One region of the Georgenia sp. X1117 genome, then DNA from elsewhere that is predicted to be linked to it. Evidence: riboswitches for the same ligand, from Rfam matches in the RefSeq annotation. Region 1 holds a riboswitch; the other holds the start of a gene.
What was found. A riboswitch is a leader RNA that binds a small molecule or an ion and turns the genes downstream of it on or off. The one in region 1 is predicted to bind S-adenosylmethionine.

Region 1 (5,284 bases):
AGGACGGCGGGCTGCTCGTGCGCGTGCCCGCCGAGGACCACGACGAGCTGCTCCGGCGCCCCGGCGCGACGCAGGCCGAGATGGGTGCGGGACGCTCGATGGGCCCGGGCTGGATCGAGGTCGACGGGGACACGATCGCCGACGACGACCAGCTCGCCGGTTGGGTCGAGATCGCGATGGCGCACCGCCGGGCGTCCGCCGGCGGTCAATGACCCGAGCCGGCCCCGCGGACGCGCACAATGTCCCCGTGAGCTTCCCGACCGTCCACCGGCCCCTGGCCAACCGCGCGATGCTCGCGCGCGCGAGCTGCGTCGTCGTGAAGATCGGTTCCTCCTCGCTGACCCGGCCCGACGGCACTCTCGACCTCGAGCGGATCGGCCAGCTCTCGACGCTGCTCGCCACCCGGGCGGCCGCCGGCCGGCAGGTCGTGCTCGTCTCCTCCGGCGCGATCGCGGCGGGGATCGCCCCGCTCGGGCTCTCCGCCCGCCCGAAGGACCTGGCCACGCAGCAGGCCGCGGCCTCGGTAGGGCAGGGGATGATCCTCGCCCGCTACACCGAGGCGTTCGCGCGGCACGGCCGGCGCGTCGGGCAGGTCCTGCTCACCGCCGACGACCTCGTGCGCCGCCAGAGCCACGTCAACGCCGCCCGTGCGCTCGACCGGCTCCTCACCCTCGGGGTGACGCCCATCGTCAACGAGAACGACGCCGTCGCCACCGACGAGATCCGCTTCGGCGACAACGACCGCCTCGCCGCCCTCGTGGCCAACCTCGTCCGGGCCGACGCGCTCGTGCTGCTCACCGACGTCGACGGTCTCTACGACGGCCACCCCCGCGACCCCGGGAGCAGCAGGATCCCCCTCGTCCGCGGCCCGGAGGACCTCGAGGGCATCACGGTCACCGGTCGCGGGTCCGCCGTCGGGACGGGTGGCATGGTCACCAAGCTCGAGGCGGCCGCCATCGCCACCGGCTCCGGCATCCCGGTGGTCCTCACCGACGCCGACCACGCCGGTGACGCCCTGGCCGGCCGGCCCGTGGGCACCTGGTTCGCCGCCCGGGCTCGCCGCATGTCCGCCCGGCGGCTGTGGCTCGCGCACGCCGCCCGGCCGCGCGGCTCGGTCGTCCTCGACGCCGGGGCCGCCCTCGCGGTGGGGGAGCGGCAGCGGTCCCTCCTGCTGCCCGGCATCACCGACGTGGTCGGCGACTTCGAGGCCGGCGACGTCATCGAGATGGTCGGGCCGGACGGGCTCGTCGCCCGCGGCGTCAGCGGCTACGACTCGCGCGAGCTGACCGAGCTGGTGGCCGCACCGGCCCGGCGTCGGGCGAACCAGCGCCCGGCCGTGCACCGCGACGACCTGGCGGTCATGCGCGACGTCGGGGGCCGAGCCCGCCCGCGCTGACCGACAGGTGAGACGACCGGGTGGGTGCGTTGACGCGGGGCGGCGCGGCTGCCTAGTGTCGCCACAGGTCTTGAGAACCAGTGCGAAGCCCCGGCTCGCTGGTCGGCAACCCTCCTCGTGTGGCGGGGGTGCTCCGGGTGATGACCTGGCCCCACGTCAGTGGGGCAAAGCCCGGCGCACGAGGCGCCCTTGCACGAAGGATCCGGACATGATGCAGCAGGTGAGCACCCACCGATCCAGCTCTGCCCTCCTCCCGGCGATGATGATGTGCATGCGCCCGGGCTGTCGGCGAATGTCGGCCTGACAGCCCGGAGAACCCAGCGACGCCTGCGCTCCCGCGCCGCGTCAGACCGGACGGGCGGCGACCCCCGCGACGAGTGGCACGTCGTGGCCGCATGCCCTCCGGCGCACGCACAGCCGTCGGCTCACCCGACGGCGGGACCCTGTGAGGACCCCAGCCATGAGCATCAGCCTGACCCGTACCCCCGTTCCCACCGCCGACGTCGACGCCGCGCGTACGACCCGCACCGACGCCGCCCGGACCAGCGAGCCCCGCACCACCCCGGCCACCGAGGGTTCGGCCGCCGTCGGTGGCGCCCTCGCCCTCGACCTCTCCGGCCTCGGCGCGGCCGTCTCCGACCCTGAGGACGACCTGCCCGTCGACGCCGCCGACCTGCCCCGGCTGGCCCGTCAGGCCCACGCGGCCCGCGCCGCCGGCGTCACCGAGGTCGCGCTCTCCCCGACCTTCCACCTGCGCTCGGACGCCCCGTGGCGCACCGAGCCCGGCGCCGACGCCCGCCGCACCGGCGAGCGCCTGACCGACGCCGGCGTCGACGTCCTCCTGCCCGGGGCACCCGCGCGTGAGCAGGCTGCCGCGACCGCCGGGCTCACCGCCGCCGGTGCGCGCCGCGTCGCCGACAGCCGCGCGCGGACCGCAGGCGCGGCACCGACCGCCGTCGGCTCGCGGCTGCGCACCGCCTCCTACGTCGACAGCGTCGAGGAGGGGCTGGCCGCCGGTCGCGCCGGCGGCACGGCGGTCGTGCGGGCCATCCACCACGCCCGCGTGAGCGAGTTCGTGGCCGCGGTGCGCCGCGGCGCCGAGGAGGCCGGCACCACCGTGCGGGTGCTCGTCGAGCTGCACGTGGCCATCGCCGAGACCCGCGAGCGGGCCCTGGCCCGCGCCGAGCTCGTCGCGGACATCGCCTCCGTCGAGCGGCGCACGCTGCCCTGGCAGGGCGCGGCCGCGGTCATCGGCTCGGTGGAGGACGTGCGCGAGGAGGCCCAGGGCTTCTCCGCCCTCGCCGACGGCCTGGTGCTCGTGCCGATCTCGATCCCGGCCGATCTCACCGCCATCCTCGACAACCTGGTCTGACCGGCCCGCGCCGAGGTGGACCCTTCTCGGTCCGGAAGGACCTCGAGAAGGTCGACCTCGGGCGGGCATGGTCCACCTCGGTGCGAGAACGCGCTGAGGTGGACCCTTCTCGGCCCAGATGGGCCTCGAGAAGGTCCTCCTCGGACGGGCATGGTCCACCTCGGTGTGAGAGGGGCCGGAGACAGACAGAGAAGGGACCCGGGACCGGCAGCACGCCGGTCCCGGGCCCCTTCCGCGCGCCTGCCGACGCGGGGTGCTCGCGGAGGTCAGGCCTGCTCGGCGTCCCCGTGGCCGGCCTCGTGCTCGGCGATCTGCTTGCGGATCTCGTCCATGTCGAGCTCGCGGACGGCCGTGAGGATCTGCTCGAGGTTCTTCGCCGGGACCGCGCCGGGCTTGTTGTAGACCAGCACGCCGTCGCGGAAGGCCATGAGCGTGGGGATCGAGGTGATCTGCAGCTGGGCGGCCAGCTCCTGGTTCGCGTCGGTGTCGACCTTGGCGAAGGTGACGTCCGGGTTGGCCTCGGAGACCTTCTCGTAGACGGGCGCGAACTGGCGGCAGGGGCCGCACCAGTCGGCCCAGAAGTCGACGAGCGTGATGCCCTCGCCGGAGATCGTGCCCTGGAAGTCGTCCTGCGTGATCTGCGTGGTCGCCATGTGGCGCTCCCTTCGTCCGTGGGCGTGCCGCCCGTGGGGGACACGCGTCTTCCATCGGGTCCAACCCGGAAGACACCGCGCCCATTCCCGCCGCCGCGAAGGTAGTTTTGCCGCATGACTGCAGCCACCGAGACCGCCGACGTCCGCGCGGCCGTCCGAGCGATCTGCGCCGAGGCACGCACGGCCGGCCGCGCGCTCGCCACCGCCACCCGCGCCACGAAGGACGCCGCCCTGCACGCGATGGCCGACGCCCTCGTGGCCGGCACGCCGCGCATCGTCGCCGCCAACGCCGAGGACCTCGCGCGGGGCCGCGACGGCGGCATGAGCCCGGGCCTGCTCGACCGCCTCGCCCTGGACGCCCCCCGCGTCGCCGCGATCGCCGACGCGCTGCGCGAGCTCGCCGCCCTGCCCGACCCCGTCGGCGAGGTCGTGCGCGGCTCGACCCTGCCCAACGGGCTGCGCCTGCGCCAGGTGCGGGTCCCGATGGGCGTGGTCGGCATGATCTACGAGGCGCGCCCCAACGTCACGGTCGACGCCGCGGGACTCGCGCTGAAGTCGGGCAACGCCGTCGTCCTGCGGGGCGGCTCGGCCGCCGCCAGCTCGAACGAGGTGATCGTCGAGATCCTCGGCGAGGCGCTGGCCGGCGTCGGGCTGCCGCCCGAGGCCGTCCGCTCGGTCGACGCCCACGGCCGCGCGGGCGCCGTCGAGCTCATGCGGGCCCGCGGCCTGGTCGACGTCCTCGTCCCGCGCGGGGGAGCGGGGCTCATCCAGACCGTCGTCGCCGAGGCCTCGGTGCCCGTCATCGAGACCGGCGTGGGCAACGTCCACCTCTACGTCGACGCGAGCGCGGACCTCGCGCAGGCCGTGCCGATCATCCTCAACTCCAAGACCCAGCGCGTGGGCGTGTGCAACGCCGCCGAGTCCCTCCTCGTCCACCGCGACGTCGCCGACGAGCTGCTGCCGGCGCTCTACGCCGCGCTGGCCGGCAAGGACGTCACCGTGCACGGGGACTCAAGCGCCGAGGCCCTGGCCGAGGGCAGCCCCGTGACCCACGTGGCCGCCACCGAGGAGGACTGGGGCACCGAGTACCTCTCCGCCGACCTCGCGGTGCGGGTCGTCGACTCCCTCGACGAGGCGCTGGACCACATCCGGCGCTGGTCCTCGGGCCACACCGAGGTCATCCTCACCCGCGACACCACCTCCGTGCACCGGTTCACCACGGAGCTCGACGCCGCCGCCCTCATCGTCAACGCCTCCTCGCGGTTCACCGACGGCGGCCAGTTCGGGCTCGGCGCCGAGATCGGGATCTCCACCCAGAAGCTGCACGCCCGCGGCCCCATGGGGCTCGGCGAGCTGACGACGACCACGTGGATCGTCGAGGGGCAGGGGCAGATCCGGGAGTAGCCCGCGCTCCTCCCACAGCGAATGTGCGGGCGCCGCCCGTGCCGAGCCCCGTATCCTGGACGGACCGCCGATCGCCCACCCACCCGCGCTGGAGGCCACATGCCCGAGGTCGTCGAGGTCCTGCTGTGGATCGCCGGCATCGGCGCGGCCACCACCGCGCTCGGGGTGGGCGGGATCTGGTACGGCGTGCGCCGGCTGAGCCGGAGCAAGGGCCTGCGCCGCCGTATCGAGCAGGGTGAGCTCAACGTGCGCGCCCTGTCCTCGGACCCCACGGTGCGCGAGGTCGCCAAGCACCGCCTGGCCATGCGCCGCTCGACCGACGCCACCGCCAGCGCGCTGGCCGCGGCCAAGGAGGCCCGCCGGCCCGTCGGTGACCTGCCGCAGGTCGCCGACGATCTCGAGCGCGCCTACCGGGAGATCGACGACGACCTGCGCGTCGTCGAGAGCGAGCCCGACGCG
Region 2 (5,284 bases), 830 kb from region 1:
CGGCTGGCAGCTGTGGATCGTCGACCCGGTGTGCCCCTCGCCCGAGGAGCCGGACCATCTCGAGGCGACCCGACGCCGCAGCCTGCGCCGCACCTCTGGGGCCTCCCCCGAACCGGCCGAGACGCAGGCCTGGTCCCCGCAACGAGATCGTGCGCAGCGGGCCGACGCTCAGCAGGGCAGCGCGCTGCAGGGCGCCGGCCACCGGGGCGCCGACCACCAGGACACCGGCTCCGGTGACCTCAGCACGAGCCCCTGGAGCCCGACCGCGGCGCACGAGCAGCACCCGTCGACGCACGCCTGGTCCCCCGCCGTCCCCGTGACGGCGTCCTCGCCTGCACCACCGGGCGCGCACTCACCCAGCCCCGCACCACAGGGCGCGCACTCGCCCAGCCACGCACCACCGCACGCGTCGACGTACGCACCAGCGCCCGGCTACGCGTACGGGGCGCCCTCACCCACGGCCACGGCAGGCAGCCCCGCCCACGCCCCGTCCGGGATGTCCGCCGCTGCTCCGGCCACCGCCTGGTCCCCCGCGGTCTCGGCCTCCTCGCCCCACGTGCACCAGGCGTACCACCCGACCTCGGCGCCTCAGACGGACCCCGGCCCCTGGTACACCCGCCCGGCACCGACCGCCGTGGCGGCGTCGTCGTGCGTGGCCCTCGTCGCCGTCGCGGTGTGGGCGTTCGTGCTGCGGGAACCGCCCGTCGACCCGGAGACCGAGGGCCCGGGCAAGTTCGACGTCGAGCCGCCGCCGGGACCCGGGGGTGAGCCGCAGGGCGGCGACCAGCAGGCCGGGGGCTCCGAGGAGGGGCCGACCGGGCCCGGTGACCTGCCCGAGGAGGGCCCCTCGGAGGGCACCGACGCCGTCGAGGACCTCGCCGGGCTCGGCCCCCTGGACACCTTCCCCGCGGGGGTCGACACCGCCGCGCACACCGGCCCCGACGGCACGCCGACGAACACCGAGCCGCTCGGCACCGAGGCGGACCTCGAGCTGGTCAACACCGACACCTTCGGTCGGCGCTCGATCATGCAGTGGACGATGGACGACAGCGGCGACGGGGTCGAGATCCAGCTCGTCGGGGAGACCGAGTGGGACGCCACCGAGGCGGTGCTCGCCGAGAACCCGGGCAACCCGCCCCCGCCCGAGGGGTACGTGTACGTCACCCAGCGTGTGCGGGTCTCGACGACGAGCAGCGAGCCGTTCCAGCCGTTCGCCTCGACCCTGGTCTACTGGCTCACGGATTCCGGCGACGTGTATGGGGCGACGTCCGCCCTCGCGCCCGACGACCTGTTCAACACCGCCCCGATCTCGGCCGGGCAGGAGGCCGAGGGCAACCTCATCCTGTGCCTGCCGGAGGACGTCATCGACGGCGGGCACTGGGTGGTCGCCGTCAACCACTCCTCCAACGGTTACGTGCTCGCCCCCTGACGCAGGGACCCTGCGGGGCGGAAGAGTCGGCCTGTACGCCGGGTTCTGTCCCGACGGCCGAGCCGTCGGTGGCGACCATCCATCTACGACGTGCGTTGCCGCACGCCTCCAGCGACCTACCCGCAGGCATCGGACGGGCCGCCCTCGAACGCCTGCTGTCTGGTCTTGCTCCAGGTGGGGTTTGCCGAGCCGCCACGGTCACCCGCGGCGCTGGTGGGCTCTTACCCCACCGTTTCACCCTTACCCCTTGCGGGGCGGTCTGTTCTCTGTGGCACTGTCCCGCGGGTCACCCCGGGTGGGCGTTACCCACCACCTTGCCCTGCGGAGCCCGGACGTTCCTCGGCACCCGGTGACCGGGTGACGCGGCCGCCCGGCCGACTCTTCCGCAGCGCACCAGTCTACCGGGCGGACAGCACCCGTGGAGCGTGACCTCGGCGGCTACCCTCCCGTGGTGCTCGTGCTGCTCCCTCCCTCCGAAGGCAAGACCGCACCGACCTCCGGAGACCCCCTGGACCTGGGCTCCCTCTCGCTCCCGACGCTGACCGATGTCCGGCGTCGGGTGCTGACCTCGTTGGTCGGGCTGAGCGGCCGCCCCGACGCCCTCGAGGTGCTGCGCGCCCCGGCCGGCGCGGCTGCCGAGGTCGCCGCTCAGCGCGAGCTCTTCTCGCTGCCCGCGGGCCGGGCGGACCAGGTGTTCACCGGTGTCCTGTTCGACCGTGCGGGCCTCGCCGAGCTCGAGGGGCCGGCGCACGAGCGGGCCGAGCGTGACGTCCTCATCATGTCCGGTGCCTTCGGCGCGCTCTCCCCCGCCGACCGCATCCCGGCCTACCGGCTCGGCCCGTCGGCCACCCTGCCCGACGTCGGCGCGCTGCCCCCGCTGTGGCGCGGGGCGCTGGCGGACGCGATGGACGCGCGGGTCGACGGCGAGCTCGTCGTCGACGGCCGTTCGGGCGGGTACCGCTCGCTGTGGAAGGTGCCCCCGACGGCGGAGCGCGTGGAGGTCGGCGCGGTCACCGTCCGTGGCACGACCCGGTCGGTGGTCTCCCACGACGCCAAGTACTTCCGCGGACTCCTCGTCGGGCACCTGCTCCGGCGCACGGGGGCGGCGCCGGACGACGCGGACTCGCTGCGGACCGCGGCGGGCGAGCTGGTCGGGACGGTACGCGAGGCTGCTGCGGCGCCGCGCAAGGGTGTCGAGCGCACCACCTGGACGCTGAGCGACGTCGAGCTGGCGCCGCCGGCGCGCGCGGGTGCGGCGCACGCGCTCACCCTGGTGCTGGTGCAGCGGCCGTAGGTCCGGGCCGGCCTACGGCCGCTGGTGGTCCAGCTGCCGTAGGGCCGTGCCGGTCGGCGTCGATGTCGGAGGTTGCCCGTAGCCTTATCGGTGGATCACGAAGCGCGACCAGAAGCCCTCCGGCCGGTCGCCTGGCAACCGCGCCTCGCGCACGGTGCCCCCGGAGGAAGATCCGCCCGCGGCGGAGCGTCGCGGGAAGTCGCGAACATCCAGGAGCCCCTCATGAGCGAGCACGCCTCGGCCACCGACACGCGGTGCGGCCTGTACCGCGCCGGCCACCAGCCCCATCACATCCAGGCCAGGCTGGCCGCGACGACGACCGGCACGGACGTCCGGCTGGTCTCCTACAGCGCCGTGGCACGGGACCGCCTCCCGACGCCGGCAGGCGGGCCGGTCGGACCGGGCCCGCTGGAGCTGCGGGTGCTCGTCGGGGACGCCCCCGAGGTCTGGTGGCTCCACGACGACGAGCGCACGCGCAGCCGCCTCGAGCAGTGGGCGCGCCGCGGCGCCACCCTGTACGGGTACGGGTTGCTCAGCGTCAATCCCGAGGTGGACGACGACCCGGCACGTCCGGCGATGCACCCGTGCCGGGATCCGGAGCAGTGGGTGCCGTGCCGTTCGGGCCGGCGGTGAGGGTCACGGGTCAGCCGGCGGCGCCGACCCCCTCCGAGGGCGCACCGACGTAGTTGACCTGGCCCTCGAAGCGGCCCTGGGCGTCGACGCCGCTCACGCCGAGCATCGTCACCGAGCCGGGCCGCACGCGGACGCGGCCCCAGGCGCCCGGCTCGATGCCGGCGACGAGTGCCACGGCGGTCCGCACGACGACGGCGTGCGCGACGAGCACCACCGTGCGGCGCTCGGAGCCCATGACCTCCCGGAGCACCTGAGCGACGCGGGCCGCGACCTGGCGGTGCGACTCACCGCCGGGCGCGGCGACGTCGACGTCGCGGTACCACCGCTGCCAGCCGCCCTCCCAGCCGGCGTCGATCTCGGCGCCGGTCAGTCCGTGCCACTCGCCGAGCTCGATCTCCCGGAGGCGGTCGTCGAGGATCGGCTCGGCGCGCAGGCCGGACGTCCGTGCGAGCTCCTCCGCGCTCTGGCGGGTGCGGATGATCGGCGAGACGCGCAGCTCGGCCTGCCCGAGGTCGGCGACGTCCCCCTCGACCAGCCGCGACAGGAGCGTCCCGGCGTTCGCCGCCTGCCGTCGACCGAGCTCGGTGAGGTCCGGGCCGGGCGTGTCCGAACCGCACTCGCGGCTCTGGAGGGTCCACTCGGTGACGCCGTGCCGGACGAGGTACACGCGCGTGGCGTCGCCGGTCCGCGGGCGGGCGGCCGGTGCGCTGTCGTCCGGTGTGCTGTCGTTCGGCGTCGGGCGCGCGCCCGACGTCGTGGCACCCGGCTCGTCGCGCGGTGCCGGCTCGGCGACGTCGAAGAGCGCCGGCGGCGCGTCTGCGCGTGCTGCTGAGGCGTCGGCCGGGTCGTCGGACGAGCCGGCGTCGGATGGGCCGTCGGCGCCCGGGTCACCCGGCCCTGGCCAGACGTCGTCGGACTCCGAGCCGAGCTCGGCGGCCTCGGCGAGGCTGGTGAGCCACTCGTCGGTGGCGGAGTCGGCGCGCGAGTCCATGGCCTTGTTGGCCAGGGCGTCGGCATCGGCGTTCTTCGCGCGCGGGATCCAGGTGTAGGTCACGCGGTGCGTGGGAAAGGCGTCGCGGGCCTCGAGGGCGAGCCGGCGCATGTCCTCGTGCTTGATCTTCCAGCGGCCCGACATCTGCTCGACGACGAGCTTGGAGTCGGCGCGCACCTCGACCTGGGCCTCGGGCTCGATCCGTGCGGCGGCGCGCAGCCCCTCGACCAGGGCGGTGTACTCGGCGACGTTGTTCGTCGTCTCCCCCAGGTATCCGCTGCGGGTGGCGAGACGTTCGCCTGTATCGGCGTCGGTGACGACGCTGCCGTAGCCGGCGGGGCCGGGGTTGCCGCGGGCGCCGCCGTCGGTGTGGATGACCAGCCGGCGGCTCATCGACGGTCCCCCGTCCGCACGAGGATGAACCCGTGGTCCTCGCTGACGAGGATCTCGTCCTCGGCCGCGGTGTCGATCCGGGACTGCTCGGCCAGCGTGAAGTCGACGGCGACACCCTCGGCCCGGTGGCCGCGCACCGCGACGGCCCCGAGTCCTCCGGTCTGGCGGCGGGCGGCCTCGTACTCGTCGAGGAGCGCGGCGGGCAGCGTCGCGGCGAGCTCGTCGCGCTCGGCGGTGCGCGCCTCGAGGTCGGCGTCGATCCGGGTGAAGGCGGCGTCCCGCTCGGCGCCCAGGCTCTCCAGGTCGGTGGCCACCGAGGCGGACTGGGCCTGGAGCGCGCTCACGCGCTCGTCGGCCTGCTCGGCGTTCTCCATCGCCTCGAGCTCGGTCTCCTCCAGGGCGGCCTGGCGACCGGCCAGGTGCTCGATCTCCTCCTGCAGAGCGAGGAGCTCGCGCGAGAGTCCCTCGCCGGAGTCGAGGCGCTCCTGGTTGCGCGCCGCACGAGAGCGGACCTGCTCGACGTCGGCCTCCGCCTTCGTCAGGG

Region 2: another riboswitch for S-adenosylmethionine. It lies ahead of AC3D3D_RS00320 (hypothetical protein); the one in region 1 lies ahead of AC3D3D_RS04075 (hypothetical protein).

Annotation. Positions count from the first base shown of each region.
Region 1 covers NZ_CM173492.1:888,509-893,792, reverse strand. The annotation lists gene AC3D3D_RS04085 (TfoX/Sxy family protein) at 1-212, shown strand, start outside; gene proB (glutamate 5-kinase) at 290-1,396, shown strand; SAM riboswitch class IV at 1,463-1,574, shown strand; gene AC3D3D_RS04075 (hypothetical protein) at 1,857-2,768, shown strand; gene trxA (thioredoxin) at 3,035-3,421, opposite strand; gene AC3D3D_RS04065 (glutamate-5-semialdehyde dehydrogenase) at 3,536-4,825, shown strand; gene AC3D3D_RS04060 (hypothetical protein) at 4,925-5,284, shown strand, end outside.
Region 2 covers NZ_CM173492.1:60,980-66,263, reverse strand. The annotation lists gene AC3D3D_RS00335 (hypothetical protein) at 1-1,429, shown strand, start outside; RNA gene rnpB (RNase P RNA component class A) at 1,448-1,811, opposite strand; gene AC3D3D_RS00325 (YaaA family protein) at 1,881-2,723, shown strand; SAM riboswitch class IV at 2,817-2,930, shown strand; gene AC3D3D_RS00320 (hypothetical protein) at 2,946-3,356, shown strand; gene AC3D3D_RS00315 (histidine phosphatase family protein) at 3,367-4,740, opposite strand; gene AC3D3D_RS00310 (zinc ribbon domain-containing protein) at 4,737-5,284, opposite strand, start outside.